DNA from 2 places in the Paenibacillus sp. CR_12 genome. Region 2 is predicted to be linked to the other one. Evidence: a T-box and tRNA genes for the amino acid it is inferred to sense, from the RefSeq annotation. Region 2 holds a T-box; the other holds one or more tRNA genes.
What was found. A T-box is a leader RNA that pairs with one kind of tRNA and senses whether it is charged. The one in region 2 lies ahead of RB297_RS12615 (arginine--tRNA ligase), so its partner is inferred to be a tRNA-Arg.
Positions count from the first base shown of each region.

Region 1 (24,699 bases), on a different contig from region 2:
ACGGTCGGTACGGGAAGGAGCACCCGTTTTGATTTGGCCTGCGTTAGTAGCCACTGCGATATCAGCAATCGTGCTGTCCTCGGACTCACCGGAACGGTGGGAGATGACAGCCGTGTATCCTGCGCGTTTTGCCATTTCGATCGCATCGAAAGTTTCAGTCAATGTACCGATTTGGTTTACTTTGATCAGGATGGAGTTACCGATACCCTCGTTGATGCCTTTTTCCAGACGCTCCGTGTTCGTAACGAACAGGTCGTCACCCACGAGTTGAATTTTGTTGCCCAATTTCTCGGTGAGCAATTTCCAACCTTCCCAATCGTCCTCGGAGCATCCGTCTTCGATGGTTACGATCGGGTATTTGTCTACCCAAGAAGCGAGCAGGTCAACGAATTCTGCCGGCGTGAAGGATTTGCCTTCGCCTTCCAGAACATACTTGCCATCTTTGAAGAACTCGGTGGAAGCAACGTCCATACCCAGCAATACATCTTCGCCTGGCTTGTAGCCGGCTTTTTCGATCGCTTCGATGATGGAAGACAGTGCATCTTCGTTGGACGTGAAGTTAGGAGCGAAGCCACCTTCGTCACCAACCGCCGTGTTCAGGCCTTTGCCCTTCAGAACGGATTTCAGGTTGTGGAAGATTTCAGCGCCCATGCGAAGAGCTTCTTTGAAGCTAGGTGCGCCAACAGGCAATACCATGAATTCTTGTACGTCAACGTTGTTGTCCGCGTGAGCGCCACCGTTCACGATGTTCATCATAGGTACTGGAAGTTGTTTGGCGTTGAATCCGCCAAGGTATACATATAGCGGAAGATCCAAAGCATCAGCAGCAGCGCGAGCTACAGCCATGGATACGGCCAAGATGGCGTTCGCACCCAATTTGCCTTTGTTTGGCGTACCGTCCAAAGCGATCATCAGCTTGTCGATGCCGAGCTGGTCCAGAGCGTCCATGCCGATCACTTCAGGAGCGATGATTTCGTTCACGTTCTCAACGGCTTTCAGAACGCCCTTGCCCAGGTAACGGGATTTGTCGTCGTCGCGAAGCTCAACCGCTTCGTGAACGCCAGTGGAAGCACCGGATGGAACGATAGCGCGACCGATTGCACCGGATTCCAGGTATACTTCAACCTCTACGGTTGGATTGCCGCGGGAGTCAAGGACTTCGCGTGCATATACATCAGAAATAATAGTCATGTGTATAGTCTCCTTTGAAATGTTATGTTTATGTTCCATTATGAACTACTTATTTACGTGCTGCAATCATGGAGGTTCCCGTCATCTCGTCAGGCTTCGGCAGCCCCATCAGATCAAGAATCGTTGGCGCGATGTCGGCCAGAATACCGCCTTCACGCAGCGTTACGTTCTCATCCGTTACGATGAACGGAACCGGGTTCGTGGTATGCGCGGTGAATGGACGGCCATTCTCATCGAATACCATGTCCGCATTTCCGTGGTCAGCCGTAATGATAACCACGCCGCCTTTGGCAAGAACGGCATCCACCACTTTGCCAACGCACTCGTCGGTGGTTTCTACCGCTTTAACGGTAGGCTCCAGCATACCGGAGTGACCTACCATGTCCGGGTTCGCGAAGTTCAAGATGATCGCGTCATGCTTATCCGCTTCGATTTCTCTCACGCAAGCATCCGCCACCTCATAGGCACTCATCTCCGGCTTCAGATCGTACGTCGCCACTTTCGGCGAGTTGATCAATACGCGCGTTTCGCCTGGAAGCTCAACATCGCGTCCGCCGCTGAAGAAGAACGTCACGTGCGGGTACTTCTCCGTTTCCGCAATGCGAAGCTGCTTCTTGTTGTGCTGAACCAGCACTTCGCCCAGCGTGTTGTCCAGATCCTTCGGCTTGTAGGCGACGAAGCCTTCCACCGTCTCGCTGAACAGCGTCAAGCAGACAAAATGCAAGCTTTGCGGGAACTTCGGTCCGCGATCGAAACCACGGAAATCTTTGTTCGTGAACACTTGGGACAGCTGGATCGCACGGTCAGGGCGGTAGTTCAGGAAGATGACGGAATCTCCGCTCTCCACCAGACTTACCGGTTCTCCCGCGCCATTTACCATGACGGTCGGCTCTACGAATTCATCATAAACCGATTTCTCGTAGGATTCGGTGATGGCTTTCAGCGGATCCGTATATTTAGGGCCTTCGCCGTACACCATCGCACGGTAAGCCTTCTCGACGCGGTCCCAACGCTTGTCGCGGTCCATTGCGTAGTAACGACCGGAAAGCGTAGCGATTTGGCCAACGCCCACTTCCTCAATCTTCGCAATCAGATCCTTAACGAACTGCTTGCCGCTGTCCGGTGCCACGTCGCGTCCATCCATGAAACCATGGATGTATACGTCATGGAAATCTTCCTTCTTGCAAAGATCCAGCATCGCAAACATGTGCTCAATGTGACTGTGAACGCCACCGTCGGATACCAGCCCGTACAGATGCAGCTTCTTGTTGTTGTTCTTGGCAGCGCGAACGGCTTCCACCAGCGTTTCGTTCTCGAAGAATTCTCCTTCGCGAATCGACTTCGTGATGCGGGTCAAATCCTGATACACGATCCGGCCTGCGCCGATGTTCAAGTGACCCACTTCGGAGTTCCCCATTTGACCTTCCGGCAAGCCTACGGCTTCGCCGCAAGCGGTCAACGTGGTGTTCGGATATTGCTTCAAATACCGGTCGTAGTTAGGCTTGTTCGCTTGAGCGACCGCATTGCCCACCTCGGTGTTGCGAAGCCCGAAACCGTCCATGATGATCAGAGCTACGGGTTTTGGAGCAGACATTTACTTCGCCCCCTCAACGAGTGCGATGTAGGAAGCAGGTTGTAGACTTGCACCACCAACGAGCGCGCCGTCGATGTCGCTTTGTCCCATATACTCCGCTACATTTTCAGGTTTCACGCTGCCGCCGTATTGAATGCGAACTTGGTCTGCAACGGTTTCGCCGTACAGGCCTTTAACGAGTTCGCGAATATAGGCGATGACTTCGTTCGCATCCTCTGCCGTGGAGGATTTGCCCGTTCCGATTGCCCAGATTGGCTCGTAAGCAATAACGACATGAACCGCTTGATCAGCAGGAACACCTGCGAACGCTGCTTCCGTTTGTACTTTGCACACGTCTTTGGTTTGGCCGGCTTCGCGTTCTTCCAGCTTCTCGCCAACGCATACGATCGGAAGAAGACCATGACGGAATGCCGCATGTACCTTCTTGTTCACGATCTCATCGGTTTCAGCAAAATACTGACGGCGCTCGGAATGTCCAATAATGACGTAGTCCACGCCCAGGTCTTTCAGCATCAAGCCGCTGATTTCACCCGTAAAGGCGCCATTGTCTTCGAAATGAAGATTTTGTGCACCGATTTTGATGTTCGTGCCCTTTGCCGCTTCAACCAATGCAGGAAGATTGGTAAACGGCGCGCAGATCACGCTTTCCACGCCTTCTACTTCCGCTTTGCCCTTCACATCTTCAATAAATGAAGTTGCTTCCGGAACAGTTTTGAACATTTTCCAGTTACCAGCTATGATAGGTGTTCTCACACGATTCACTCCTTTATTCCCCCGAAGATTCTCCAGGGTCCAAACTTCATCCACTTGCTATCCAATGCAGTTCCTCATTCTATTTATCGTTCAGTGCCACAACACCAGGAAGTGCTTTGCCTTCCATGAACTCAAGAGATGCGCCGCCGCCTGTCGAGATGTGATCCATCTTGTCGGCAAGGCCGAATTTCTCCGCTGCTGCAGCCGAGTCGCCGCCGCCGATAATCGTGTAAGCTTCCGTTTCCGCACAGGCCTGTGCCACTTCACGAGTACCGTTGCTGAACGGAGCGATTTCGAATACGCCCATAGGACCGTTCCACACGACAAGTTTGGAGTTCTTGATCACTTCTGCATACTTGGCGCGAGTCTTAGGACCGATGTCAACGCCTTCCCAATCGGCTGGGATGCCGTCGATATCAACGACCTTGGTATTGGCGTCTGCGCTGAATTCGTCCGTAACGACGATATCTTCCGGCAGGTAGAAGTTTTTGCCCAGCTCTTTGGCTTTTTCGATGAAACCGAGTGCCACATCAAGCTTCTCTTTATCAAGCAGAGATTGACCGATTTCATGGCCTTGAGCTTTGAAGAACGTGTAAGCAAGTCCACCGCCGATGATGACATTGTCAGCAAGCGTAAGCAGGTTGTCGATCACGTCGATTTTGTCCTTAACCTTCGATCCACCGATGATGGCGGTAAAAGGACGGTCCGGATTCGAAAGGGCTTTGCCGAGAACGGACAGCTCTTTCTCCATCAACAATCCCGATACGGCCGGAAGATGATGAGCAATCCCCTCTGTCGAAGCGTGCGCGCGGTGAGCAGCACCAAACGCGTCGTTCACGAACAGATCGGCCAGCTCAGCGAATTGCTTCGCAAGTTCCGGATCATTCTTCTCTTCACCAGGGTAAAAACGAACATTTTCAAGTACGAGCACATCGCCGTTTTGCAGCTTCTCGACTTGAGCTTTAACGGCTTCTCCTACCGCTTCATCCGCTTTGGCTACCGGTTTGCCGAGCAGTTCCGACAGACGCTGACTCGCCGGAGTCAGGCGCAAAGATTCTACGACCTCTCCTTTGGGACGACCCATGTGGCTGGCCAGGATGACTTTCGCTCCTTGCTCCACCAGATACTTAATCGTCGGCAAAGTCTCGCGAATACGAGTGTCGTCTGTAATTTTACCATCTTCGAGCGGTACATTGAAATCGACGCGGACAAACACCCGTTTGCCGCTTACTTCTACATCACGTACACTTTTCTTGTTCATCTCCACGTTCCTCCTAAGAAAACTATTCTCCTCACCGACAGCATGCAGTTGCTCTCGTATCTCTCTCTATCGTCTAACCAGCGCCCGGATTCTTATCTATTCTTCCCAGTGCTCTGGCATGAAAACAAGGAAAAACCATGAACCAAAGAGGAGACCCGTGAACGGAACTCCTCTTCGATTGAATGGCTAGATCAATTACAGACCTTTGCTTGCGATGTAAGCAGCGAGGTCAACGACACGGTTGGAGTAGCCCCACTCGTTGTCATACCAAGAAACAACTTTCACCATGTTGTCGCCAACTACCATAGTGGAGAGCGAATCGATAGTGGAAGAAGCTGGATCGCCATTGTAGTCGCTGGATACAAGCGGCTCTTCGGAGTAGTTCAAGATGCCTTTCAGCGGGCCTTCAGCAGCTGCTTTCAGAGCTCCGTTTACATCTTCAAGGGTTACGTTTTGGGACAGCTCAACTACGAGGTCCGTTACGGAAACGTTCTTCGTAGGTACACGCATTGCCATACCGTTCAATTTGCCTTTCAATTGTGGCAGAACGAGGCTAACCGCTTTAGCAGCACCTGTTGTGGATGGAATGATGTTTTCGGCAGCTGCACGAGCACGACGCAGGTCTTTGTGCGGAAGATCAAGCACTTGCTGGTCATTCGTGTAGGAGTGAACCGTAGTCATCATGCCTTTAACGATACCGAACTTCTCGTCAAGAACTTTAGCAAAAGGAGCCAAGCAGTTTGTTGTACAAGAAGCGTTGGAGATTACAGTATGGTTAGCTGCATCGTATTTGTCTTCGTTAACGCCCATAACGATGGTGATATCTTCGTCAGTAGCTGGAGCGGAGATGATAACTTTCTTAGCGCCGCCTTTCAAGTGAGCGGAAGCTTTGTCTTTCGCTGTGAAAATACCAGTGGATTCTACAACGATTTCAACGCCGTACTCAGCCCAAGGCAATGCTTCAGGGTTACGCTCAGCGAATACTTTCACTTCGCGGCCGTTTACAACGAGTGCGCCTTCTTTAGCTTCAACAGTTGCATTCAGTCTGCCGTGAGTTGTGTCATATTTCAAAAGGTGTGCCAGCGTTTTTACGTCCGTCAAATCGTTGATTGCCACGATTTCAACTTCGCTGTTGTTCAGCGCAGCGCGGAATACGTTACGTCCAATACGTCCAAAACCGTTAATACCTACTTTAACCATGAGTAGTTCCCTCCATATTTGTAAAATTTATATATTCAAGATTGGCCGTTAAGCCAATCAAGACAACAAAAAATGAAAAATCTGTTGTACGCCCGCGGACTCAGATGCCGGCGTCAATTTCCTTCTCGACTTCCAATGCTGCGGCTTCATCCGTAACGAGAATGTCCTCGTGTCCGAATTTCAGCACCGCGTGAATCGCTTTGCCCTTGCCTTGCCCTCCAGCAATGCCGATGATGGTCTCCGTCCGCATAATATCCTCCAGCCGGAGTCCAAGGGTAAGCATTTTGTGGACAACTTCGCCATCTTCGCTGAAATAATAGCCGAAGGATTCCGCGATCGCGCCATCTGCCTGCAAGTTCCGGATAGAGCCTTCATCCAGCTTCCGCCGTCTGGCCATCTCCATGGCATCCCCGATGCCGTGAATAATGACGCGGCTGCGCCTGATCACATCCACGATCTCCTGAATGTGCTGATCCTGAACCAACGATTGATAAGCATCCTCGCTGAGCAGATCCGGTACATGAAGCAATCGGTACTCAGCACCAACGCGCTTAGCCATTTTGGAAGCGATGGTGTTCGCTTGAATCTCCATGCTCTCCCCGAGGCCGCCTCGCGCCGGCACAAACCAAGTGCTTGTCAACGGTTCGCCGCCAGGCAAAGAGGACATCTGCTCTGCCACTTCGGCGAGCGTGGAGCCGCCTGTTACGGCAATCGTATCTCCATCCTGGACAAAGTTAAGCAGCGTTCTTGCTCCGGCCCGGCCAAGCTCACGTTTGACTTCCGGAGATGACTCGCTGTCACCGGGAATAATGACCACTTTACGAAGCCCGTAAGCCTGACGAATCTTCTCTTCCAGTTCAACCAGTCCGAACAACTCATTCATGACCGGTTCCAACTCCTCCAGCAAGCATATCCCTGAGCCGCTGATCCGCATGCCGAGCGTTTCAATCTCGATCAGCCCTTGCGCTTTCAGAAGATCAGTCTCTGCTCTGAGAACACGCTCGGTCATCGATAACGATGAAGCCAGTGTTCTTCGGCCAACAATTCCGGACAACTTGATCTGATGAAGGATGGTATACCTTCGTTTAAGAGTGTCCATCAGATCCGGCAGAAGTTGCTCTTGTATTTCTAATAGGTTACGCATGCATTCCACTCCTGCAAACTTCGTCTCGGCTCTCCTACCTGGTCGTAAAATGTCCCAGTTAAACTTTTTAAGTCCCACCCTTATTCTAACCAATAATCATGCCGGTTGCAAGTGTCCGAAAGTATATTTCTCTACCCCAGGCATTCTTATACATTATGGCCAACTACCTGCTCGTCTATATAATAGGAACAAAGTTTTGTCCGCTATTGTATTTTTGAAATAGATGCGGTATAATCAACTTCGTTGCTGATTTTTGTGCGCCCGTGGTCCAATGGATATGACGTAGGCCTCCGGAGCCTGAGATCGAGGTTCGATTCCTCGCGGGCGCGCCATTATAACATTTATTCTCTATACTGATTACCCTAAAGTGCCCATAACGGCTCTTTTTTTTACTCAATAGTTTGACTTTCTTTGACTTTTTGATTTAAATTGTTTATCATGTGGGTAATACGGTAACAGTATTTATATGAGGTACTTAAGAGGAGGTTTTCCACGTGAGTTTTATACCTATGGTCGTTGAACAAAGCAACCGCGGTGAGCGGGCGTACGACATCTATTCCAGATTGCTGAAAGACCGCATTATCTTCCTCGGCTCCGACGTAAATGACGTGGTCGCCAATTCCATCATTGCCCAAATGCTGTTCTTGTCGGCTGAGGATCCCGAGAAGGATATTCATCTTTACATCAACAGCCCTGGCGGTTCCATTACCGCAGGTATGGCGATATTCGATACGATGCAGTTCATCAAGCCGGACGTCTCGACGATCTGTGTCGGCATGGCTGCTTCCATGGGCGCATTCCTGCTTAACGCAGGCGCCAAAGGCAAACGCTACGGTCTCCCTAACAGCGAGATCATGATTCACCAGCCGCTCGGCGGCGCACAAGGTCAAGCCACGGATATTGAAATCCGTGCCCGCCGCATTCTCAAAATGCGCGACAAGCTGAACCGCATCCTGTCCGAACGCACCGGCCAACCGCTGGAGCGCATCGAGAAGGACACGGATCGCGACTACTTCATGACGGCTGACGAAGCCAAAGAGTATGGCCTGATCGATCAAGTACTGGAAAACACACCGCCGCAAGGCTTATAAAAGAAATGAAGTAAAGGGCAGGCGCCGTTATCCGGTGCCTGCCTTTTCTTATCCTCTGGATTCATCGAAAACTTCGAATACTAAATAGTGAGAGTATCCCCTTCGGGTGCTGTTGAAATCGGGAAACATGAATGATTAAATAAGGAGGTTTCCCGATTCCAAAGGCGAACGCGTTGCTCCTCCAAGGATACTCTCACTTCGGTACGATTTTTTCAATAAAACATAAAGACGGTAAGGCCATCCCCCTCCTAAAAGGCCTGTCTTAACTTGAGGGGAGGGGAAAAAGGGTACGCCTATGGTGAGATACACAAAAAATCCCCTTGATCATAGGGCGCAGGAGTATATGCTCCACGCTCAATTGATCAGGGGATTTATCGCAACGGGTTCCAGCACAGTGTTACATCAGGACAGCATCATGTATCTAAACAAGCTATAGTATGAAATTTAGTGATTACAGTTTACACAAACCGCCTATGATATACTCTTACTTCCACTCTTTCAGCTTCAGCTCAAACTCAGGAAATCCATAGGCATAGGCGGTGTATTCATAAAGCTGGAAGTACAGCACCGCCGCGTTATCCTTCACATAGAAGTCGGCATCGGCAGGCACTCCCTCAAAACCGCCGAGGTAACCTCCCTCTTTCTTCATCTTGCTCAGCACAAGGTTGTTCAGCTTCTGCTTGTTCTTGCCCTGCATGTTGATGAAATCGCCCAGCTTCATTTGCTTGCCGTCCTTCAAGGAGAACGTGAAGCTTTTACGGAAGGTCATGCCATGGGCACCGCCGGTGTACGAATAATCATACGCCGTAATGCTCAGGATGTCGTTCTGGTTGTAATGGACCACGAAGTCACCGCTGAATTCGTAAGGGAAACTGGATTCCGACGGCGGGAATTCCTCGGCGTTTCCTTCCGCGCCGGTGATTACGCCGGACGCATTTTCTTTCAACACTTTGTTGATTTCGGCTTGGACCTCCGCATTATCGAGTCCGCTGATTACAGGATAGTTCACAACAGCGTCTACGCCCTGAATATTCTTCTTGAGCGCAACCGATTTAATGGTAATGTCATTCAGCTTCTTCTGTGTCATGCTCAGTGTTTTCAAGGAAGGATTCCATTGTCCCTGAACGCCCATGTATTCGCTGATCGTTTTGAACGGCAGATACAGACGTCCATTGATGATCTGTCCGCCAGGCTCGCCGGCATACGAACCGTTCACCAGAATGCCGATTTCGCTTGCAGCATACACGGCGGCGCTCAGCTTGTTATAGCCGTTACCCAGTGTATACGTGCGTTTTTTGGAATCATATTTAAGAGGCATCCCCAGACCATCCCGCAAAGCTGTCGCTGGCACATAAGTTACCCCATGCAGCACTAGACCTTTTTGTGACAAGGTTTTGCCGTTCCATTTCAGTACAACTTCATTTTTCGACGTTTTTTGGCTGGCGGAAACGGGTGCCTTAGCGGCGCTTGCATCGATGACCTGTCCGCTCAAACCAAGACTACCAAGCAGGACACTAGTTGCAATTAATGATGCACATACACGAAATTTAGGATTCATATCAGAATTCCACCTTTGTTAAATTAAGTTTCCGTTAGTTGTTAATCTATTACCCTTAATCATTATAAGGAAAGCTTTCAATGTATTGGTAACAAAGTGAATGACAATTTTGACTCCATGCCATAGGACCTATACATTCTCATGATTCTTTCCGGACGAACGCCGCTGCGCTAAGAAACACACCGAACAAGAGAGCACTTGAACCCGCAAGCAGCAGTAGTTCACTGCCTTGGACAACGTAAGCAAGAAGAATCAAACCGATGCCAACGAGTGCACTGTGAATGCTCGTCAGCAGCAGATGCAGCGCGCTTTTCCTGAAAAAATTCAGAAAAAAAACAGCAGCGATGCCTGCAACAATCAAAGCAATAAACCCCATGCTCGTCAGATCACTCAAGCTGCTTCTTCCTTTCTGGGATACCCCATTTATAAAAAACGGGCCTAAACCGTATACAACCTCCTTATATATAACAACGAAAAGGATCCTGAAGTTGTGGTGGAATTCCTGAAAATCGGCCAATTCTTCCCACTTTGGGACTAATGTCTCATTCTGCTCTGCAAAAAAAAGAGCCCATCCCCTTTAGGGGACAGGCTTCCTTTATTACAAAAAGATGAAGAACTGAAGCTTATACTAACGACCGCTCTTCAGTTCGGTCCATAAACGATCATAGACGGAGAGCGAGTCACCGACATTATCGAGCCACTCGGTACGGCCCAGCTCCTCTTCCGTCAGGTTGATCATCGTATTGGCGCGGTATTCCTCGCTATGGAATTCCATCGCTTTCGTGTTCGGATTGCTGTATCCGATAAATTCATAGTTTTTGGCACTGACTTCAGGCTCCATCATGAAGTTGATGAATTTCTCGGCCAGCTCCTTATTCTTCGCGCCTTTAGGAATCGCGTAGTTGTCCGAGAATATGGTCGCTCCTTCTTCAGGCACCACGTACGCTACATCCGGATTCTCCGCCGCGATGAACGCCGCGTCACCGGACCAAACCGTGGCAATCCAGCCTTCCTCCTGAATCATCTTCTGCTTAATATTGTCCGTATCAAACGCAAGGACATTGGGCAGCAGTGTCTTCAGCTCATCGGATGCAGCCGTGATTTCCGCCTCATCCGTGCTGCTGTTGGATTTCCCTTGCTTTTTCAGCGCCATGCCGATCATTTCACGGTTGTCGTCCAGAAGCAGGACTTTGCCCTTGTATTCCGGATTCCAGAGGTCTTCCCAGCTGTTGATTTCGTCCTTCACATACTTCTTGTTATATGCAATTCCCGTTACTCCGGACGTGTAAACGATCGAATATTTATTGCCCGGGTCATAAGACGGATCTTTGAAAGTATCCGTAATATTGACGAAGTTCGGGATATTATTCATGTCAAGCGGCTCAAGCAGCTCCGATTCAATCATCGTTTTGACCATATAATCGGACGGCTGAATGAGGTCATAACCGCTGCCGCCAGCCTTGATCTTAGCCAGCAGGTCTTCGTTGTTCGCGTAGTTGTCGTAGGTTACCTTCACGTCGAACTTCTCCTCAAAGTCCTTCAGCACCTCGGGATCGAAGTTATCCGCCCAGCTGTAAATATGAAGCGTCTCCTTATCCGAGCCGCAGCCGGCCAGCAGTCCTACAGACAATACCGCAACCATGCCTGCCGTCAGCAGGCGGGTCCATCTTGATTTTTTCAATTCAATATCTCCTCTCTTTCCACTTGCATGTTTTAATTTTATTTCGAAAAAAGCGTTTCTATCGCTTAGATCGGTAATGTTTTGTGTTTCTTCTGCCCATTGCCGCGGTTAAGAATATATTGGGCTAACAGGATCAGCGTGATACTGACCAGTATGAGCAGCGTACACAGCGCGTTGATCTCTGGCGAGATGCCGCGCTTCACCTGAGCGTATATATAGATCGGCAGCGTTGTTGAGCTTGGGCCGGCGACGAAAAAGCTGACCATAAAATCGTCCAGCGACAGCGTGAAAGCAATCAATGCGCCGGAGATAATGCCCGGTGCAATCTGCGGCAGCGTGACGTGCCGGAACGTTTGCCAAGGCGTGGCGCCCAAATCCTGGGCAGCCTCGTCCAGCTGTTTGCCCATCCCTGACAGTCGGGCCGTTACCACGACATAGACGTACGACAGGCTGAACGTAATATGGGCGATGATCACCGTTGCCTTGCCAAGCGGCATGTTCAGTTGACTGAACAGCACCAGCAGCGACAGCCCCATAATAATATCCGGGATGATGACCGGCAGATACAGCAGGCCATTCATGCCGCTGCGGCCTTTACGCCCCAAATTCCGAAGCGAGAGCGCCGCTGCAGTCCCGAGCAGGGTGGAAACGATCGTCGAGATGACGGCCACCGTCAAACTGTTCATCAGCGCTTCCATCACGTGCCGATTCTGGAATAGCGACACATACCAATCCATCGTAAAGCCTTCCCAATTGCCGCTAAGCCGCGTATCGTTAAAGGAATAGATGATAATCATGACGATGGGTACATAGATGAAAGCCATCATAAGGAAAGAGTGAACCCCGAGCAGCGGGTGATTCTTCTTTTTCACTTATCTCCCCTCCCCTACGCGTTGATGGCGGGCTTGCATCGCCCGGTTAAAGAGCAGGATCAGCACCAAGGACGTAATCACAAAAATAACCGATAACGCCGCTCCAAAGGGCCAGTTGCGCGCACCCAGGAACTGCTGCTGAATGATATTGCTGATCATGGAGGACTTGGCGCCCCCCAATATATCCGTGACGACAAACATCCCGGAAGTCGATACGTAGACCAGAACCGCACCCGTCATGATGCCGGACTTGCTCTGAGGCAAGGTAATATGCCGAAATGCCTTCCATCTGGAAGCGCCCAGATCGCTGGCCGCATCCAGCAGACGTTTGTCCATCTGCTCCAAGGCCACGTAAATCGGCAGCACCATGAACGGAATGAAGTTATACACCATCCCGAGCAGTACGGCGCCGTACGTATACAGCATCTGAATCGGCTCGTCGATCCATCCAACCCACATCAGCAGGCTGTTTACCACGCCTTGCGTCCGGAGCAGCAAAACCCACGCATAGGTTCGAATCAAAAAGTTGATCCAGAACGGAACCGTGATCAGAATCAATCCCCAGGTTTGGATACGCGGGGAAGCGTTGGCTATATAATAGGCCAAAGGATAGCTGACTAACAAGCATATCACCGTAGTCAGCAGCGACAGTACCAAGGTATCCCAGTAGATGCCCAAATATAATGGATCAAAAAAAGTCTTGTATCCTTCCAGACTGAAGGAAAACACGACATTCCCGAGCGAATCCCGCGAGAGAAAGGAAATGCCGACCACGATCAGCATCGGAACGATTAGGAACAGGGATAACCACAGCAGCACCGGAGTCAACAGGAACCTTGATTTCCTCATGGCCCGATGATCACCTCATCCTTGGCGTTCCAGTTCACCCCAACCCGTTCGCCAACCTCCCACGGATGGTCATCCGAGATATCGAGGGCAATCGTGACCTTCATCGGCTCATCGTCCAATTGGACCAGCAGCTTATGAACGCTGCCGAGGTACTGCACATCCTCAATCACGCCGCTCTTCTTGGCACCCGATTCCCGCTGGGGAATGAGTTTCTCCGGCCGTACGGCAAAAAGCCCCTCGGGCGAGGAGAAGACGTTATTCTCCCCTACAAACGTGGCGGCAAACAGCGTTTGCGGTCTCGCATAGATCTCGCGCGGCGTGCCGATTTGCTCTACCCGTCCATGGTTCATGATGACGATCCGGTCGGACAGCATCATGGCTTCCTCTTGGTCGTGCGTTACATATACAAACGTGATCCCGAGCGTCCGCTGCAAATGCTTGAGCTCGGACTGCAGGTTCTTCCGCAGCTGCAAATCCAGCGCGCCGAGCGGTTCATCCAGCAGCAGCACCTTCGGCTTGTTGGCGATGGCGCGCGCAATGGCCACGCGCTGCTGCTGTCCGCCGGACAACTGGTGCGGGAAGCGTTCCCGCAAGGCGGTCAGCTGCGTTATCGCAACAGCCTCGTCCACGCGCTCCTTGATGAGCTGGCGCGACATTTTTTTCATTTTCAGTCCAAAAGCGATATTGTCTTCTACGGTCATATGCGGAAACAGAGCATAGTGTTGGAATACCAAATTCAAATCCCGCTTGTTCGCAGGCATATCCGTCACATTCTGACCCGCCAGCCATACCTGTCCTTCGGTCGGCTGCTCGAATCCTGCTATCATTCGGAGAATCGTCGTTTTGCCGCAGCCGCTGGGGCCCAGCAAAGTCAGGAATTCCCCTTCTTTAATGGAGAGCGACAGCGGATGCACGACCGCTTGTCCCTGAAAATGCTTCTCGATCTGGACAAGTTCAATCACATGCATCAACCCCTTCTTCAAAATGTGACCTGTTCGTTTCCATGTGTACATCCTATTACCAGTATGCACAAAAACGTTCTCCACTAAGAAGAAACGGTCCTACTGCCTGTTATGCTCAGGTTGGCAGAATCCGTTTCTTAAGGGTGGAGGCGGTTAGAAGTCTCTACTAAGAAAAAAAAGCCATATCCATGGGTATGGCTTTAAACGTTAGATCAAAGTTCAGTTTTTCGCATATTCACTATACCTCGTTTTCCCCCTATACACAACACTTTTCTGAGTATTTCGACAGGGGAAGGGCCGGATATGGCACCGGAAAATGGTATTTCATTTTTTAAATGACATGCTAAAAAACCGTTCGCCCGATAAAGACCGGAATGAACGGTTTTCTCGCATGCTGCGTCGATTACAGCGACTACTTCAGCTGGTATTGCACGTACAGCTGTGTCGTGATTTTGATCTCGCCCGGCTTCACGGAGGTGTTTGCGCCCGCGTCCGCTGCCGTGGACTGTGCTTCCATCGCCATTTTTTCGAGGCCATAGATGGTATCTACGCCAACGGAACCTTCCACAATGTTCAGTACGATACCGAGTTGACGCTTGGACGCCTTCGCCATCGCTTGTGCCTTCAGGTCTGCGTTAGCCATCGCCTTATCAATCACTTGCGCTTCGAATGCATCGCGGTTCTCAACCGAGAAACGGGCGTTGCCGATGGAATTGGCGCCGGCATCGGATGCTGCATCGAGCAGGTCCCCGACTTTGCTCAGATCGCGAAGCGTAACTTCCAGGGAATGATAGGCGGTGTAATTTTTCACTTTACGTCCATTCTCATCGGAGTACGTATAGTTCGGTTGTACATAGAACTGCTCGGTTTTGATATCCTTGTCGTCGATCTTCCAGGTTTCTTTCAACAGCTTCGTAATCTTATCCATTTTCAGCGCATTGCTCTTCTGTGCGGATTTTGCGGTTTCCGCATATGATTCTGCCCCGATGGAAAGATAAACGATATCTGGCTTCACCGAGATCTCGCCTTTACCAAGTACGGTAAGAAGGTTTTGCTGTGCTGCCTCCGCCGCGTGCACCTCGGTTGCTCCGCTCAACCCGACCCAAGCCGTGCTGCCAGTCAGCAGTGCGCCTGCAATCATGATAGAACCTACTTGTTTGACCCATCTTTTCATCTTTGTCAGCCTCCTTCGATATTGGCATCGCTGCCATGCTTGCCTTACCCTTCTAACGTGAGGGAATTGGTAAATGTTGCATCCAAAATTCAATTATTTTATATAACAAGTAAACAACCTTAGTCCAGTTAAGGACTAAGGCTGCCTAGTAACTAAATACACTTTTGATTAACAAATCTTTAATATCGAACCATTAAGGTATTACTTTTCCAGTTATAAGTAATTGCCAAGAGAAATTATATCCCGTTCCATCTCCTCTATTTATCGTTGCATTAAGTTTAAGCCCCAGCTGTGTATTGAGCCCCCCTTCGAGAACATCTACCCAACCCTTATCCTTTAAATTAATTAAATTAGTCTCACCAGGAGTGTAGCCTATGGCGACTTCTCTTTGTTCCTGAGTTTGAGCGTAACCATTAATTCCAGGACCCCATTGCAAGACTGTTCCATTAATAGAATGAACCGAAACCCTGCCATTTGGATTTTCAAGTATGTCATATCGATAGTAAATTTTATCCAGTCCAATAAAGGTCATTCCATCTTTTGTAGTAGTGTGATAATGAAGCCGTATAGTAAGCTTAACTCTGCCTGCAGGATCAAGTTGAGAACCGCCGTAATCATAAACAGCTAATGGTTCAATGGTAACATCCGAAACATATTGTTGCATAACCTCCCCCGTTTCTGGATTTTGCAACTCTCTATAAAGAAATGTCTCATTCTCGGTAACCTTCCCATCTCCATAAGCATTACCAGTGACTCCATTTTGTAATAGAGTATTGTCTCCCTGAATTAGTGAAGTAACATCGATTGGACTGTCAACTATTGAACTTTTGTCTTCAGTATTATATTGTTTTATAACTTGATAACCATCCGGTACTTCAACATCTAATAGTGGGTTGTTACCATTATTCTCCGCTGCGCTCACCATCTCTGTTAAAGAGGATATGATCAATATACAGACCAGCGACAAGCACAACATCTTGCTCTTTATTCCGTTCATTAAATCTACCTCCATTAAATATATTTTTAACCCTCCTAAAAGTTACCATTTTTACATTTCGAAGTCAATACTTGTATTGTTTTTTTGAATATTTTTATGCAAATAATAAAGTCAAAGAAAACAACGTAGACCTGTATTGTAATTCTATTCTATTATGACACGTTAACTATTACACCGCATTCACTATGTAAAAAAGTACAAGTTAGCAATCAAGCATTATTACTATCATAATTCGCGAATCCCGAGATTATAATTGGTAATTACTAATATTACATTTATTTCTTAACAATAGTAGTCCACTACTTGAACCCCCATTCATTTACTAGGTCAACTTTGTTCGCAACTTATAGAATTTACCTAGACAAAAAGTATCATCCTGGCATGAGGATTTGCTTCATTTGATATCTGGCTAACGGAGTAGGAGAAATTGCCACGAAACATGAATAATGCCCTCCGGACTTCCAAATGGAAGGGAAGGGCTGCAAAGTTTTTTTCGTTATTTGAGCTTTCGGAACTACTTCCGTATCCATCTTTTATTTCTTAGGATTAATTATGAAGTGCACAGAACACTCCCTATAAAACTCTTCCAGTTATAGATATAATCGACAAAAATCCTCTTTATTCCAACTTATCCACGATCACTGCTTTGTATCGCCGGAACTCTTGTATGGCACCACCACGGTAAATGCCGATCCCTTCCCCGGCTCCGATTGGAGCGTTATTCTCCCTTGGTGGATATCCACGATCCGCTTCACGATCGACAACCCAAGCCCGCTGCCGCCAGCCGCGCGATTACGCGATTTGTCCGCTTTGTAGAAGCGCTCGAAGATATGCAGCTGATCCGAGTCCGACATCCCGACCCCCGTATCGGTCATGGTAACCTCGGCTCCGTCTTCCCCTGCTTTCAGCACAATGGTGATCATGCCGTCCTCGGGCGTGAACTTGATGCTGTTGTGCAGCAAGTTGGTCCACACTTGACTCAGCAGATCCTCCGTCGCCTCAATCTCGACCTCGGCGAGATCCAGATCCACCTGAATCCGTTTCGCCAGCCACTGCGGCTCATGCGCCAACACGACGGCGCGCAGCTGCCCGTCGAGCCGGTAACGGGCCCTTTCAAAGGCAGGCTGATCGCCTTCCAGAGACGACAGCTTCAACAGATTGTCACTCAGCTGCGACAAACGGCGGCCCTCTCCCTCGATGATCTCCAGGTAACGGGCTCTCTTCTCCTCGGTGAGACGCGGATTTCGGAGCGCCCTTGCGAACCCCCGAATCGAAGTGAGCGGGGATTGGATTTCATGGGACACGTTGGAGATGAAATCCTGCCGCATCGTCTCCATGCGCCCCAGCTCGCCGGCCATGTCGTTAATGCCGGAGGCAATCATCCTGAACTCCCCGCGCCATTGGTGTTCATCCATCTTCACACTGAAATCCCCCTGGGAGATCCGGCGCATAGCATCCGTAATGGAATTCAGCATGGCCATTTGCCGGTGCTTGAAGAACATCCCCACGACCAGCATGCACAGGAAGAAAATGATGACGCCGACAAACAAGTCGATCAGCTGGACGGCATAATCCCATGGCGGCGTTCCCGTCCAGTTGTAAAGAAACCGCGTCACGTAGGTCGCCGCCGTCCATGACGCTCCCAAGACCGCGAAGATTAGGATGGTCTGAATCGTCTCCCGAACGATTTTCCACAAGATTTTGAGCGGTCTCCTCATCAGCTCTCACCTGCCTCCAGGCGATACCCCAGGCCGCGAACCGTTCGAATCCTGAACCGGTACTTCTCCTCCGGGAACCGTTCCCGCAGGCGATTCACGTGAACGTCCAGCGTGCGTTCGTTCCCTTCAAAGTCATACCCCCATATATCCTCGATCAGCCGGTCGCGCGTCAGCGTGCTCCCCGGATAACTGGCCAGTTTGAAGAGCAGCTCAAACTCCTTTAACGGCAAGGTAAAAACCGCATCGCCGGCTTTGGCCTCATAAGTTTTACGGTTCATCTGCAGGTTACCGATCGTGACCGTCTGCGATGCGGCTACCTGATATCGCTTCAGCAGCGCTTTGACGCGTACGACAAGCTCCGCGGGCTCAAAAGGCTTCACGAGATAATCGTCCGTGCCCAGCTCAAAACCCTTCACGATCTGTCTCGTCTCCCCTTTTGCCGTCAGCATCAACACCGGAATGCCGGTATTCCTCCGAATCTCCCGACAGAGCTCCCATCCGTCCATATTGGGCATCATGATATCCATCACGACCAGATCGACCGAAACTTGCTCCATCACGGACAGGGCCTCGACGCCATCCGAGGCCTCCATCACCTCTTCCATCCCCGCCTCCTCCAGGAACACCTTGATAAGTTCGCGGATGTTCGGATCGTCGTCCACAACCAATATTTTTGCCATGATGGCCCCCCCTTCCTTCTATGGCTCTACAAGCTGCTTTTAAGCCTCGATTGCCTCATTCATCTGCAGCTGCTGAACGGCAAACTCCCTGTACATATCATGCTGCCCGATCAATTCATCATGCGTTCCCCGGCCGGTCACCGTTCCTTTTTCTATAAATATGATCTGATCGGCCCCCACCACCGTGGATAACCGGTGCGCGATAATGATCGTCGTCCGTCCAGCCATGAGGTTCTTGAGCGCCTTCTGCACCTCGATCTCGGAACGGCTGTCCAGACTGGAGGTGGCTTCGTCCAGCATCAGGATCTTGGGATCCCGCAGCAGAGCCCTGGCAATGGCAATCCGCTGCCGCTGTCCGCCCGAGAGCTTCACGCCCCGTTCGCCCACATCCGTATCAAAGCCGCTAGGCAGTTCATCAATGAATCCATCGGCATACGCCATTTCTGCCGCTCTTCGAAGCTCAGCGTCACTCACTTCGCGGTCCATTCCGTAACATAAGTTGTCGCGTATGGTTCCGGCAATCATCGGACTTTCCTGCGATACATAGCCGATCAACCCGCGCCAGGAGCGTAAGGAGAAGGTATCTATGGGCGTCTTGCCCAAGCGGATCCGTCCCTTCTGCGGCAGGTAGAAGCGCTCCAGCATGGAGAACAGCGTCGTTTTCCCTCCGCCGCTCGGCCCGACCACGGCCGTGACCGTCCCCGGCTCCATCTGAAAGCTGATATCATTCAGCACAAGCTCATCGGGCTTATACCCGAACGAAAGGTTCTCGATCGACAACCGCTGGTTGGCATCCGCCACCTCGTCACCGGCCGTAATGGATTCTTCGTCTGCATCCAGGGTTTCCAATATTCGCTCCGTCGCTCCCTTCGCCTTCTGCAGCTGGGTAAAAAACGTCGTTAACTGCGTCATCGGCATGACGATCTGAATCAGGTATAGGATGAACGCAACCAGCTCTCCCGCGGTCAGTGCTCCGGTGGATACCTGCAATCCGCCATACCCGATCACCACCACCAGCAGCATCATCAGCACAAAAGACATCAGCGGTGCGATCCAGGCAGAGACTACGCCTTCCTTGATACCGAAATTCAGCAGGTTGGTGATGCCTTTGTTCCCGTTCTCATACTCTCTATTCTCCGCATTAGAGGCTTTAACCAGCCGAATCTCCGACAGCACCTGGCTGATATTCGCCGTAAACGACGCCGTCTCGTCCTGCATGCCCAACGATATTTTGTACATCTTCCTGCCGAGCGGGACAAGGATCAGCGCCGCTATCGGAATGACGATAAACATCGTCAGCGTCATTTTCCAGTTTAGATAAAGGAGCACCCCAATGGAACCCACAATGGATATGATCCCGCTGAAGAATCCGGCCACATGGTCTGATATGAGGCTTTTGATCACTCCTGTATCATTCGTCATCCGGCTGACCGATTCCCCCGAACGGTTATGATCGAAATAGCGGATGGGCAGCACAAGCAGCTTTTTCCACAGCCGCTCCCTCAGGGCAGCCACCATCTTTTGTCCCGTATAGCTTAACAGAAAAATCGAGACCCCGGCAGCAATCGTCTGCACCACAAACGCGATGCCGAGCCCAATGATATGGGACCGATTCATATCCGTCAGCGAGAAGCCATCCACCAGGCTCTTCGTAAACATGGGTATGACAAGCCCGACCAAGGTTGAGATCACATTCAGCAGGATCGCCCCGATCAGCAGCAGCATCGGCGGTTTCGTTTCCTTCAATAACCGGAAGAACGCCTGAGAACCTGCCTTCTTGCTCCCGGCCCGTTCTTCGCGCTTGATTTCCTGTATAGCAGTACCCGTTGGACTCATTGTACTCCCTTCCCTTCCCATCCCTTTATATTGTCTGTAAGAAGAGAATATATCAGCAAGTTAAACTGAAGTTAAACGATGGCTTACGATTCGGAAAACAACGCAAAATAACCCCACCAAGTGGAGCTTATGCTTCGATGCTTATTCCCAATGCTTTGCGGCGACCCCAAAAACGGATTTAAAAAAGGACGGATGTCTCCGCCCCTTCTCTTCAATCATGTTCTTATGTACGCGACAAGCGAGCGAGAACCCCAAGGCAGCGCCTGATAGCAAAAAAAGCCTTGCTGTAACAAGACTTTTCTTAAACTTGAATCACGGTTACCCTATTGGTTCTCGAGTTCCTCTTTGCTCACCAAGTTCACGAGTGAAGTAACCGCTTGCTCAGCGTCAGCTCCCTCAGCACTAATGTAAACTTCCGTTCCTGAGCTGATCGCAAGGCTCATAATTCCCATGATACTTTTGGCATTTACTTTTTTATCATCTTTTTCAACAAAAATTTCAGATGAGTATTTATTCGCTTCCTGAACGAACAGCGCGGCCGGTCTGGCGTGAAGACCCGTCTTTAACCGAACGACTACCGGGTGCTTTGTCATGAAAATTACCCCCTATCTAATAAATCTGCTGCATTGAAAGCGCGATTGACATTTTATAATATTATACCATTTTACCATACAGGACACTAGAAGAAAAAATCTTAAGCATTCCGAATCTTTTCGGCCAATTCATCGATTTTGCGCAGACGGTGATTGACGCCTGATTTGCTGACGGTTCCTTTGAGCAATTCGCCGACTTCCTTCAGGTTCATATCCGGATGAGCCAGCCGAATCTCTGCCACTTCCCGCAGTTTATCGGGCAAATTCTCAAGACCCACTTCCTTTTGGAGCAGCTTGATGTTCTCAATCTGACGGACGGCCGCGCCGATCGTTTTGTTCAGGTTGGCGGTCTCGCAGTTTACGATCCGGTTCACCGAATTGCGCATGTCCCGCATAATCCGGACATCCTCAAACTTGAACAAGGCCTGATGGGCACCGATCAAATTGAGGAATTCGATGATTTTTTCGCCTTCCTTGATGTAGAAGATGAAGCCCTTCTTCCGCTCGATGCAGCGTGCGTTCAGATGAAATTCATTCGCCAGGTCCACCAGGGACTGGCAATGCTCCTCATACATCGAGGCAATTTCCAGATGGTACGAAGACCCCTCCGGGTTGTTCACGGATCCGCCTGCCATGAAGGCACCTCGCAGATAAGCCCGCTTACAGCAATTTTTGCGAACGATCTGCTCGTCGATGTGCGATTGAAACAGAAAGCCTTCGGAGACGATGCGAAGCTCTTTCAGGATCTCCTGAACTTGGGCGGGAATACGAACGATATATACGTTATTCTTCTTCAAACGCATTTTTTTACGCACCAAAAGTTCGGTATGCGCCTGGAAATGCTTCTTAATTAAGGAATAAATACGTCTTGCAATCGCGGCATTTTCCGTCGAAATATCCAGGATTACCTTTTTGTTCGAAAGCTGAACAGAGCCGTTCATCCGAATGAGCGCGGACAGTTCGGCTTTTTCACAGCAGCTCTGGCTTTCGATCATCGTCAGTTCTTTCTTCGTCTGTGCCGCAAAGGACAAGGTACTCACCCCTTTCGTGTAATCCAATCCTGTACCAGCTGAAAAATATGATTGCTCAGCTTGTCAGCATCATGCCTTAAGTATGTTCTAAATAGCACAAGCTTATCGGCAATAAGTTTATATCCTCGGCTGGTCACCTCATCGCGGTCCAGCAGCACGGGCTTCGCGCCCTTCTGTGCATACTTGTCCTGAACCTGAGGCGGAATCTCACCATCATTAACAATAACATAATCGAACAGATGAAGACCAATATGGTCGTAAACGGCCTGCAAATGATCGCTCACCGTATAATTATCGGTTTCTCCCGGCTGCGTCATCACGTTGCACACAAACATTTTGATCGCTTCGGACGAGACAATGGCTTCGGCAAGCTTGGGAACCAGCAAATTGGGCAAAATACTGGTGTACAGGCTGCCCGGACCGATCAGAATCGCATCGGCCTGTTGAATCGCTTCCAGCGCTTCCGGCAGCGGTTCCACATGTTCCGGCTCCAGGAAGATCCGCTTGATGCGGCGCCCGGCCTCCGGGATTTTGGATTCGCCGGTCACAATCGTGCCGTCCTCCATCTCCGCATGCAGAATGACAGCTTCGCCCGCTGCGGGCAGCACCTGTCCGCGAACAACAAAAACCCGGCTCATCTCCTTGACTGCCGTGACAAAATCACCGTGCAAATCCGTCATGGCAGCCAGGATCAAATTGCCGAGGCTGTGCCCGGCCAGTCCCGAGCCATTCTTGAAACGGTATTTCAATATATCGGATAACAGCGGCTCCACATCCGCGAGTGCTGTCAGTACATTACGAATATCTCCCGGAGGCGGCATCTGCAACTCGCTACGCAGTATGCCGGAGCTACCCCCGTCATCCGCAACGGTGACGATGGCCGTAATATCGAGAGGCTTTTCTTTGAGTCCCCGCAGCATGACGGACAGCCCGGTTCCTCCACCCATCACGACGATGCGGGGGCGCTTTCTAGCTTGCACAGCCACATTTATCACTTCCCTTAATTAATGCCGATCCCGCTCAGAATCGCGGTGGCTCACCGATACCGTCTCCGTTTCGCTGACGCCCAGCATTTTGCCGAGATACTCGGCAATCGCTACGGAACGATGCTTCCCGCCGGTACAGCCAATGCCGATGATCACCTGACTCTTGCCTTCCTTGCGGTACTGCGGGATCAAGAAATGCAGCATATCGAGCAGTTTGGTCAGAAAAGCTTGCGTCTCCGGCCATTTCATGACGTACTCGTATACATCGCTGTTTTGGCCGGTATTGGGCCGCAGATGCTCCACATAATGCGGATTGGGCAGAAAACGCACATCAAACACCAGATCGGCGTCAATCGGAATGCCGTACTTAAATCCAAAAGACGTAATGTTGACCGATAACGTGCTGCTCTCCAAATGCGTGAAGCGTGAGATGATCTTCTCCTTCAACCGCACAGGCTTCATGTTGCTGGTATCGATGACCTGGGTGGCCGAATTTTTCAGTTCATCCAGCATTTTGCGCTCCAATCGGATACCGTCGAGCGGCATGCCTTCCGGAGCGAGCGGATGGCGGCGACGGCTTTCCTTGTAACGCTGAACAAGCACGGAGTCCGTGGCATCCAGGAACAGAATCTCGCAGTGGATGGTGAAGTGGTCCTTGATGTAATTCAGCGACTCCGATAAAGCGGTGAAGAATTCGCGGCCACGCAGGTCGATGACCAATGCAACCTTGCCGATCTTACCCTTCGATTGATCGATCAGCTCCGCGAATTTCGGAATGAGCACCGGGGGCAGGTTATCGACGCAAAAGAATCCAAGATCCTCCAGACTTTGTACGGCCAAGGTCTTACCTGCTCCCGACATCCCGGTGATGATGATCAGGGTGGCCATGGATGATGTGTTGCTGCCGCGGTCGGCTGCTTCCAGCATCAGCTTTCCCTCCCTTATAAGTTTAGATCAGACGATGTATGGTGAATAATACTACGAACGCAAGTGCAAACCGGCTGCGCCAACAACGCCGGCGTCGTTGCCAAGCTCAGCTGGAACGATCCGTACGCCGCGCTGAAGCGGTTCCGGGGTCAGTTTAGCAAATACGGCACGAACTTCATTAAACAGAATGTCCCCGGCTTTGGAAACGCCGCCGCCGATGATAAACGCTTCGGGATTTAACACGGCAGCTACGGCTGCCATGGATTTGCCGAGGTAATAGGCTGCGCGATTCACGATGCGAATAGCGACTTCATCGCCCGCTTTCGCAGCATCAAACACTTCCTTCGCCGCAATGCTCTCCACATGCGCAAGGGAAGTCCGGTCTCCGCGCTCAACGGCATCCTTCGCCATGCGGATAATGCCGGTTGCCGATGAAACCGTCTCCAGACAGCCCATTTCGCCGCATCCGCATTGAATGGCTTCCAGATCAGGCACGACCGAGATGTGCCCAAGCTCGCCGGCCATGCCGCCAAAGCCTTGATAAATTTTGCCGTTTACGATAATGCCGCCGCCCACGCCGGTTCCGAGCGTGTAGCATACG
Region 1 is NZ_JAVFHO010000005.1:617,184-641,882, forward strand. Features, by position in the region: gene eno (phosphopyruvate hydratase) at 1-1,191, opposite strand, end outside; gene gpmI (2,3-bisphosphoglycerate-independent phosphoglycerate mutase) at 1,241-2,785, opposite strand; gene tpiA (triose-phosphate isomerase) at 2,786-3,538, opposite strand; gene RB297_RS21385 (phosphoglycerate kinase) at 3,618-4,799, opposite strand; gene gap (type I glyceraldehyde-3-phosphate dehydrogenase) at 4,995-5,999, opposite strand; gene RB297_RS21395 (sugar-binding transcriptional regulator) at 6,100-7,143, opposite strand; tRNA gene RB297_RS21400 (tRNA-Arg) at 7,401-7,475, shown strand; gene clpP (ATP-dependent Clp endopeptidase proteolytic subunit ClpP) at 7,638-8,234, shown strand; gene RB297_RS21410 (PdaC/SigV domain-containing protein) at 8,719-9,792, opposite strand; gene RB297_RS21415 (hypothetical protein) at 9,932-10,186, opposite strand; gene RB297_RS21420 (ABC transporter substrate-binding protein) at 10,421-11,473, opposite strand; gene RB297_RS21425 (ABC transporter permease) at 11,539-12,345, opposite strand; gene RB297_RS21430 (ABC transporter permease) at 12,346-13,194, opposite strand; gene RB297_RS21435 (ABC transporter ATP-binding protein) at 13,191-14,162, opposite strand; gene RB297_RS21440 (SIMPL domain-containing protein) at 14,569-15,330, opposite strand; gene RB297_RS21445 (hypothetical protein) at 15,524-16,327, opposite strand; gene RB297_RS21450 (sensor histidine kinase) at 16,966-18,045, opposite strand; gene RB297_RS21455 (response regulator transcription factor) at 18,045-18,725, opposite strand; gene RB297_RS21460 (ABC transporter ATP-binding protein) at 18,765-20,561, opposite strand; gene RB297_RS21465 (HPr family phosphocarrier protein) at 20,885-21,154, opposite strand; gene whiA (DNA-binding protein WhiA) at 21,256-22,185, opposite strand; gene RB297_RS21475 (gluconeogenesis factor YvcK family protein) at 22,191-23,132, opposite strand; gene rapZ (RNase adapter RapZ) at 23,190-24,098, opposite strand; gene RB297_RS21485 (ROK family glucokinase) at 24,150-24,699, opposite strand, start outside.
Region 1: it encodes a tRNA-Arg, which carries the amino acid that the T-box ahead of RB297_RS12615 (arginine--tRNA ligase) is inferred to sense. The anticodon was not compared.

Region 2 (8,303 bases):
GTGAGGATGAGAACCCCTAGAAGGGGTTCGTCGAAGCCTACGCTTCGGGAGGATTGCTTCGCAGTCGGCCCGAAGGGCCGTATCCCTTCTGATGCACTATCGACATTATTCTACATATGAACGTCATGGCCGATTCCAATACGACGTACACCCTAACACGACTTTGGCGGACCGTAGGTTCGTTATTTCATCAAAAACGGCCCGATTTATAATTTAGCGGACACCACAGCCGTTATTTAGCTAATTCACAGTCAAATTACCCTCATTTTCACAAATAACGGACTTCTGGTCCGCTACCATACCTGTATGAGGGTTTTTCCCTCAATTAACGGCCCCTGGGTCCGTTAAGGCAGCGCAGCACGGTGCATCACACCCCATCCCATGACTCCCTCACATTCCGCGAACACTCCGGATCCTCTACCTCCAAGCACTAACCCGCTCCGATTTCTTCACGAACATGGAGGACAAAGCCCGCGTTCGCGCGGTCAGGAGCATTTTTCTGCCTTCCGGCGTACGGGTGTAGACCAGCTCGGCCGGACCGATATGCTTGCGCCACAGCCGGGCAAAGCGTTCCGCATGCTCTTTTCGACGTCCGATTTCCTCCGGTACGGCATGGTAATCCCGTCTGGTCGCAAACCAGCCGCGCGATTCGCGGTACAAAAGATAACGCGGGTTCTCGATCGGGTCCAGCACCTGCTGCAGCGAATTCAGGAAAAGCGTCTTCTCCTGGGTGGTTCCGTCTTTTAGCCAACACACGACGGCTTCTCCTTCCTCCTCCGCCCTCAACCGGTGAAGGCTTGGCTCGGTTTCGACCAGCCCCATATCGTATAGCGCCGTATACACGACCAGAGCCACTTCTCGAATGCTCCGCTCCAGCGATTGATGACGCATTACCATTTTGACGGCTTTAAATATCCAAGGACTGGATACGATCAAGGCAATGGCGACCGAGAATAGCAGGCTGAACCAAGCCGGCGCGTCCGATTGAAGCAAAACCGGCGACGTTAAGGTCTCGATGAAGGCGCCCAGCCCCAAACCAACGGCAAAAGCAAGCACGGCCTTTACCGTATGCGAGAAAATCAAAGGCTTAGGAATACGCTCCCGATCCACCGTCAGTTCCTCCGTCATGGAGCTGTGAAGGGCAATCGCCGAATTCCATCGCTCCTTCAAAAGATGCCGCTGCCTCGCCCGCTCCCATGTGTCGCGGTTATAGGCGCTGATGCTTTCTGCGGTTTGGTTTTTCCGAAGATCAAGTCCCATGCGCTCCATGCCCGACTCTATGGTTTGATGCGAGATCGATAGACCGACGAGAGATCGAAATCTGCGCGCAAGCGAGCTCAAATCCTCGCCCCCATCGATTTTGGCGGTATCGACGCATGCCAGATGCCAGATCGCTCCGGTCTTATCCGGGTTCCCGCGTTGGGCTCGAATCGCCCGTCCCCGCATCTGGTTGGACAGCATGAACGAGCCTACATACGATGCCATGATCAAGGAATTGATCCCGGGAGCATCCCATCCCTCGCCCAGGAGAGCCGCCGTACCGATCAGCACCTGAATGCCCCCCTCTGAAAACACCTCCGTTATAATAGCCACGATAGCCGAGCGATTTGCATCGCGAACATCCATCGTTACATAACGGCCGTCATGGGCAAGGTGACGTTCCGACAAGCGGAGGCCCCGTCGATCGGCGCAAGCCCTAGCCAAAGGCATAGCCGTCACCGGGAGCACCACAAAGGAGCCTGTCAATATACCGATGGGCAACTCGCGATCGCCCCGTGAGCCGCTTTTCTCCGCTAGCTGCCTTCGGATCAGCTCAAAAATCGGAACAACGCCGAGCCGATTCAGCGGCTTCTCGTCGTCCGCATCCTTCGGCAGGTCCTCCTTGCGGATATAATCGGTCAAGATCACCATCCGCATGCTCTCCCCCAGCATGGAGCGCTCGAATTCAAGAATGCGGCCGATGCTGTGCAATTTCGAGACGCTCTGGACCAGCATTTTATCAATCGCAGGCGTCGATCTCATATACACCTTCCGCCGTTCAATCATCCCTAACCGGCTGAGCCTCTTCTGCAACGCCTTTAACTCCGGCAGTCCGCGATCAATACGGGCGTCTTTATACAGCATGCCGCCAAGGAGCTCCTCCAGCCACTCCTCCGTAAAGTCGGGCGCTTCCTTCTCTTCCATGCCGAGCAGCTTCACCGCCTCCTTCCAGATCGGCCGATTGGCCGCTCGCAGATAGAGCACCATGCTGGAGTAATACCCCGGGGAGGACAAAATGTCCTCCATGTACGCCTCGGACCGTGTTATCCAGGGGTGATGTACGATCAAATCCGCCAAAAAATCATCTCGGACCAACTCGTCTTTGACCTGTTGTGCCTGCATTCGAAATTCCCGCAGTTTAGCGGCCTCTTCATGAGTTGGCCTTGTCAGGCTGATATAATCCTGATGGGGACACAACTCCCCATGGCGAACCAGCTCGGGCACGCTGATCTCCTCGTCGATAGGGCCGCAAAGCTCGATATACCGCTGCCATTCCCTCGGATTGACATCGTATGGCGGAGTGGCCGTAAGCGCAATCTTGGTCGGCTCGTCCAGCATCTCGCACAGCTGCATGGCGCTTTGCCACCAAGACATTCGAAGATGATGCGCCTCGTCAAAAATGAGCGTATGATATCCCTGCTGCTTCAACAGATCCAGAGCTTCTTGAGCCTCGGTGCCATCCGTGATATCGTCCTCGCGGTCAGCGTCCCTCCCGGCCGGTTCAGCCTCAGCGTCTTCCATGCCCGTATCCGAAAACTCCTGATTCTCATCACCGGTTTGGTCCGCTTGCACCATCCCCGCGATGACCTTCTTCTTCGCAGAAGTCGGCTGCCCTGCTGCACTAATCAGGCTGTGTAGGGCTTGGTAGGTCGTAATCGTTACCAATGCCGGTCGCTTGAGCGAGGTCGAGACCCACTCCGGCTGGACATCTTCGTCAAGAAACAGCTCCACCAGACGGCTTGCCCATTGCTGTTTAATGGTGATGGTGGGAGCCAATATAATCGTCGGCCGATTAATCCGAAGCATGACCTCCAATCCAAGAACGGTCTTCCCCGAACCGGGCGGCGCCACCAGATGCAATTGGCGATTCTTCAGATGATGGTCAAGCCCGTGGAGCACGCGCTTCTGGTAGGAGCGCCAAGGATAGCGGAACGACAGGTTGCTCGGAAAAAACTTCATTGACTCCTCCAGTTTAGCTGCACTCCCTTTTTCATTGGATAGGTTAAAATATATTGTCTATCGATGTTCTTTCACCAAAGATAGGCTGCGTTTCGAAAATACTATACTCGCGATTATCGTGGACTCAGCTGTGCCGACCCATGACATTACCGCAGCTGCATATGAATAAGCGGAAACGGCTTTCCGGAACCGTCGAGCTCCGAACGGCCGATCTGCACGAATCCGTATTTTTTATAAAAAGCGTGGGCCTTGGGGTTCTGTTCATTCACATCCACTTGAAGTCCGGGCCCCTTCAGCCGTTCGGCATGCCGGATCAATTTCGTTCCCGCCCCTTGGCCGTGGTGCAGGGGATCCACAAACAGCATCTCGATTTTGGAGCCGTCCAGTCCGATAAACCCAATCGCTTCCTGTTCCGTATTCAAGCACATCCAGATCTCCACGGACCTCAGTGCCCCGCTTTGCATCATGCCATAATAGAACCGGATATCTTCCTCCGTCAAAAAATCGTGCGTTTGGGATACGGCACGAAGCCATAATTCCACCAGCTGATCATGGTAAGCTTCCGTATAAGCCGCGATATGATGTGTCATTTTTCATCCAGCCCTTTCCAAGTCGTTCAATCCTTTAAACATTCATGAGATCCTTCAAATTGCTCTATACTATTATAAAGGAATCCGGTACATTAATCAGAGACTTTATCTTGTCAAAAAGGAGAGGTACGCATGCCATTATGGCTTGTATACGCATTGCTGTCGGCAGTCACGGCGGCACTTGTGGCCATTTTCGGAAAAATAGGCCTGCAGAACATCGATGCCAATTCGGCAACGGCCATTCGCTCCGTCATTATGGCCCTGTTTCTGCTGGGGGTCGTAGCGGTTCAGGGGAAATTCTCGGAGCTCGGAGAAATTCTGGTTCAGAAAAAGGCACTCAGCTTTATTGTGCTCAGCGGCATCGCGGGCGCGTTGTCCTGGCTGTTTTATTTTCTGGCGTTAAAATACGGCAAAGTATCGCAGGTAGGCCCTATCGATAAATTGAGCGTGGTTATTGCCGTGATCCTGGCCTTTGTGTTTCTGGGTGAGAAGATCTCCTGGATTAACGCAGCCGGCGTTGCACTCATTGCCGTTGGCGCGCTTCTTGTTGCCGTTAAATAGTCCTCTGCATAAAACCGCTGACAAAGCGGCTTTTTGCTCCTCCTCTTATTAGTTAAACCTATCAGTGTTATCGAATTTATATATTTCTAATTATAAGCCGATCATGTCACAATGAGGATAAATCATGCGTGGAGGGGTGTTGTTATGTCAGAGCAAGTATGGAAACCTTACGATTACGATCGACAGCTATCGTTTGTATCTGCTTATGGAAAAGGAGCTGCAGAGCTGCTGGCGCCTCAACCCGGAGAACGGATTCTCGATCTGGGCTGCGGAACCGGCGACTTGACTCATGAAATATCCAAATCGGGCGCACATGTAACCGGCATGGATTATTCCAGCGAGATGATTGAGCGGGCCAAAAGCAAATATCCTGGACTTCCGTTTCTGACCGGGGATGGCGAGAACTTCGAAACCGAAACGCCATACGATGCCGTCTTCTCAAACGCGGCCTTGCACTGGATGAGGGATGCTGAAGGCGTGGTACGCTCCGTACATGGAGCCCTTAAGCCCGGCGGCCGATTCGTTGCCGAGTTCGGAGGCAAAGGGAATATTGACGGCATCTACCAAGCCTTGAAAACCGTGTTCGCCGATCATTATCGAATCGATGCGGACGCCCGGAATCCGTGGTATTTTCCTAGTCTTGGGCAGTATGCCAGCCTGCTTGAAGCCCAAGGGTTCCGCGTGCATCTCGCCCATCATTTCGACCGTCCCACGCGATTATCCGAAGGCAAGGACGGCATAAAGCATTGGCTGCTGCATTTTGGCGATTGCTTTTTTGCCGGATTCTCGGCTGAATCGAAGGACGAAGCGATCGCTCGCATCAGCCTAGCTGCTCAATCGACGCTATGGCAAGAGGATGCTTTCTACGCGGATTACCGGCGCCTGCGAGTATTTGCAGAAAAGATTTAGCCATTGGGGGGTTGCTTTTCTAAATAGAATGGTTATAATATGAAAAAACTTGAGAATATTATTTTCGTTGATTGGGAGAGTAACTGCACTGACTTTAGTCCAAGCGAGCCGGGAGGGTGGAAACCGGTACAAAGTCGGCCGTGAAGCGGACCCAGGAGATGGCCTTCCGAAGCAACATGCTGTAGGGAGCCCCGGCTTACGCCGTTATCGTATGAAGGTGGTTAGACCCTTGCGGGGTTTAACAACAAGAGTGGTACCGCGAGCACAAGTCCTCGTCTCTTTTGGAGATGAGGGCTTTTTTGGTTTTCCGAGTCGTTTTATTTTTTAAAGGGGGATTTACCGTGTTAAGTCATAAGATTATTTCGAGCCTTCAACAAGCCGTGAACCAGGTCTGCGAAGCTTACGGCACCAAACTGCCGGAGTCCACTCCGATCCGGATCGAGCAGCCTGCCAGCATGGAGCATGGGGATTACGCAACCAACGTTGCGATGCAGCTTGCGAAGGTGCTCCGCAAGGCTCCCCTGCAAATCGCCGAGCTGATCCAAGCCGAGCTCGAGCAGGACGCATCCTACAAACAGCTCGTCCGCTCGACTGAGATTGTCGCTCCGGGCTTTATGAATCTGCGCATCGATTGGGAGTATTGGGCGAGCCACCATTTTGAACTCCCCCCGGCAGCTAACGAAAAGATCGTCATTGAGCACACGTCCATCAACCCGAATAAGTCCGCCCATATCGGGCATCTTCGAAATTCCTGTATCGGAGATACGCTCGTGAGATTGATGAGGAAGCTGGGTTACGAGGTCGAGGTGCATAATTATATCGACGACCTGGGCAATCAGCTGGCGGATACGGTGGTCGGCTTGCTCCACACGCCGCTGACGAAGGAGCATGCCCGGTTCGGCGATTACTGCTGGGACGTGTATTCAAGCACCAATAAAGCCTACGAAAGGGAGCCGGGGCTGGTTCAGCATCGGACCGAGGTTCTGCATGCACTGGAAGAGGGCAATCAGAACCTTTCCTGGATTGGACTGCTTGTTGCCGAGCGAATCGTTAAGGAGCATCTTGAGGAGATGAAGCAGTTCGGCATTGAATACGATCTGCTTGTATGGGAGAGCAGCATTGTTAGGGAGGGATTCTGGGCGTCCGCGTTCGAGCTGTTGAAGAATACCCCGCTTTTCCATCAGGAAACCGAGGGTAAACTTGCAGGCTGCTGGGTGCTCAAGCAATCAGGAACCGAAGCCGGAGACGAGGCGGAGTCGGACCACAGCATCGATAAAGTGCTGGTGCGCTCCAATGGCATCCTGACTTACACCGCCAAGGACATCGCCTACCACTTGTGGAAATACGGCGTGCTTTCCAATGATTTTGTATATAAAAAATTCACCGACCAGGTTTGGACGACGAGCTCGCACGGCGAGGAGCGTTCTTACGGCAAAGCGGACATGGTCATCAACGTCATTGATTACAGGCAGCAGTACCCGCAGGCGATGGTGAAGCAGGCTTTGGAAGGCCTGGGCTTCCAACAAGAGGCTGAGAAGCTGCGCCATGTCAGTTACGGCGTAGTCTCGTTAAGCCCTTCCGCTGCAGCGGATCTCGGCATCGATACTTCCGACGGTAAGGCATCCTATGCGATGTCCGGACGTCAGGGAATCGGAATCAAAATCACCGAGCTTATTCATCAAGTAGCCAAGGTCATCGAGGACACCCGATCCGATAAAAACGGTTTGTCCAGCCATGCGATCGCAACCGCCTCCATCCGTTACTACCTGCTTCGCTTTGCACTGCAAACCGAGGTGGTGTTCGATCTGAAGCAGGCCACTGAAATATCGGGGAATACGGGGGTGTATTTGCTCTATTCCTACGCGCGTGCACTCAGCGTGCTTAATAAGGCTCAAGAAGCCGAGGTTACGCCGTCTGTGCCTGCCCGGTTCCCTGCCATGGAAAAAGCGGAACATGCGCTGCTGCGGCATATCAGCACCTGGCATGATACCTTATATGCCGCCGGACGGGATCTATCTCCTAGTGCCATCTGCAACTTCACCTATGAGCTGTGCTCCCTGTTCAACAATTTTTACTCGGCATGCCCGATTCTGAAGGCGAAGGAGGAAGTGCTCCAATTTCGCGTATGGCTCACTTCCTTATTCAAGAACACCCTTGGCGAAGCGCTGGAGGTGCTGGGTTTGCCTACTCCGAGCCGGATGTAAATTCACTCTGATGAATGAGCGGATCATGCCTAATAAAAAAGCCACCGTACTATTATGTTGATCAAGTACGGTGGCTATCTTATTTTATTGCAATCCTCTGACGGTCAATCTGACCTGAACGCCGTCTGACGCCGGCTCTTCCTGCAGGGTCCAGTTGACAGCCAGCGCTTCCTTCAAGCGAGCCAACTGCTCCTTCTGGAGCTTCAATCCTTCAATGATGCCCTCGCCCACGCTGAAATCGGATTCCGAGCTGATGCGGAAGGCTTCCTCCAGCCAGATCTTCAACCCGTTCCGGGTATTAAACGTAATTTGGTACCCCTCGCTAACGGCTTTCTCCAAATCTTCCCCATGCTCTTTTGCGTAAGAGAATAATTCCTCATAGTGAAAATGACCGTTATTGGCGATCTGGAATCTCTCTGCGTCTCCTGAGCGCACAGCCTCCAGCAGATCGGAAGAAGTCAGCCCCGATTTTCTGGCATGCTCCAATAGAATGGCGGTATTCTGTGATATTTTAGTAAGCTGCATGCTCGATGCCTCCTCGATAGGGTTCGTAAAATATTTTTTCTTCTATTATAAGACCAAATGGCTAGGATGTCAGACTCTTCTCAAAACATAAACTATATTCGCACCCGATGTATTCGCCAAACGGTTCAATCTGGGCATACCCCAGCTTCTTGTAAAAATGAACGGATTCCTTCTGCGGTTCGCCTGTTTCCAGGCGCGAGAAACGATAGCCCCGCGTCTTCGCTTGTTCTTCCAGAAAGAGCAGGATCCGGGAAGCTACTCCCCTATTTCGATACGGGACATCCACGAAAAACCG
Region 2 is NZ_JAVFHO010000003.1:56,006-64,308, forward strand. Features, by position in the region: gene RB297_RS12595 (DEAD/DEAH box helicase family protein) at 418-3,219, opposite strand; gene RB297_RS12600 (GNAT family N-acetyltransferase) at 3,366-3,809, opposite strand; gene RB297_RS12605 (EamA family transporter) at 3,942-4,370, shown strand; gene RB297_RS12610 (class I SAM-dependent methyltransferase) at 4,515-5,279, shown strand; T-box leader at 5,338-5,562, shown strand; gene RB297_RS12615 (arginine--tRNA ligase) at 5,621-7,483, shown strand; gene RB297_RS12620 (hypothetical protein) at 7,568-8,008, opposite strand; gene RB297_RS12625 (GNAT family N-acetyltransferase) at 8,070-8,303, opposite strand, start outside.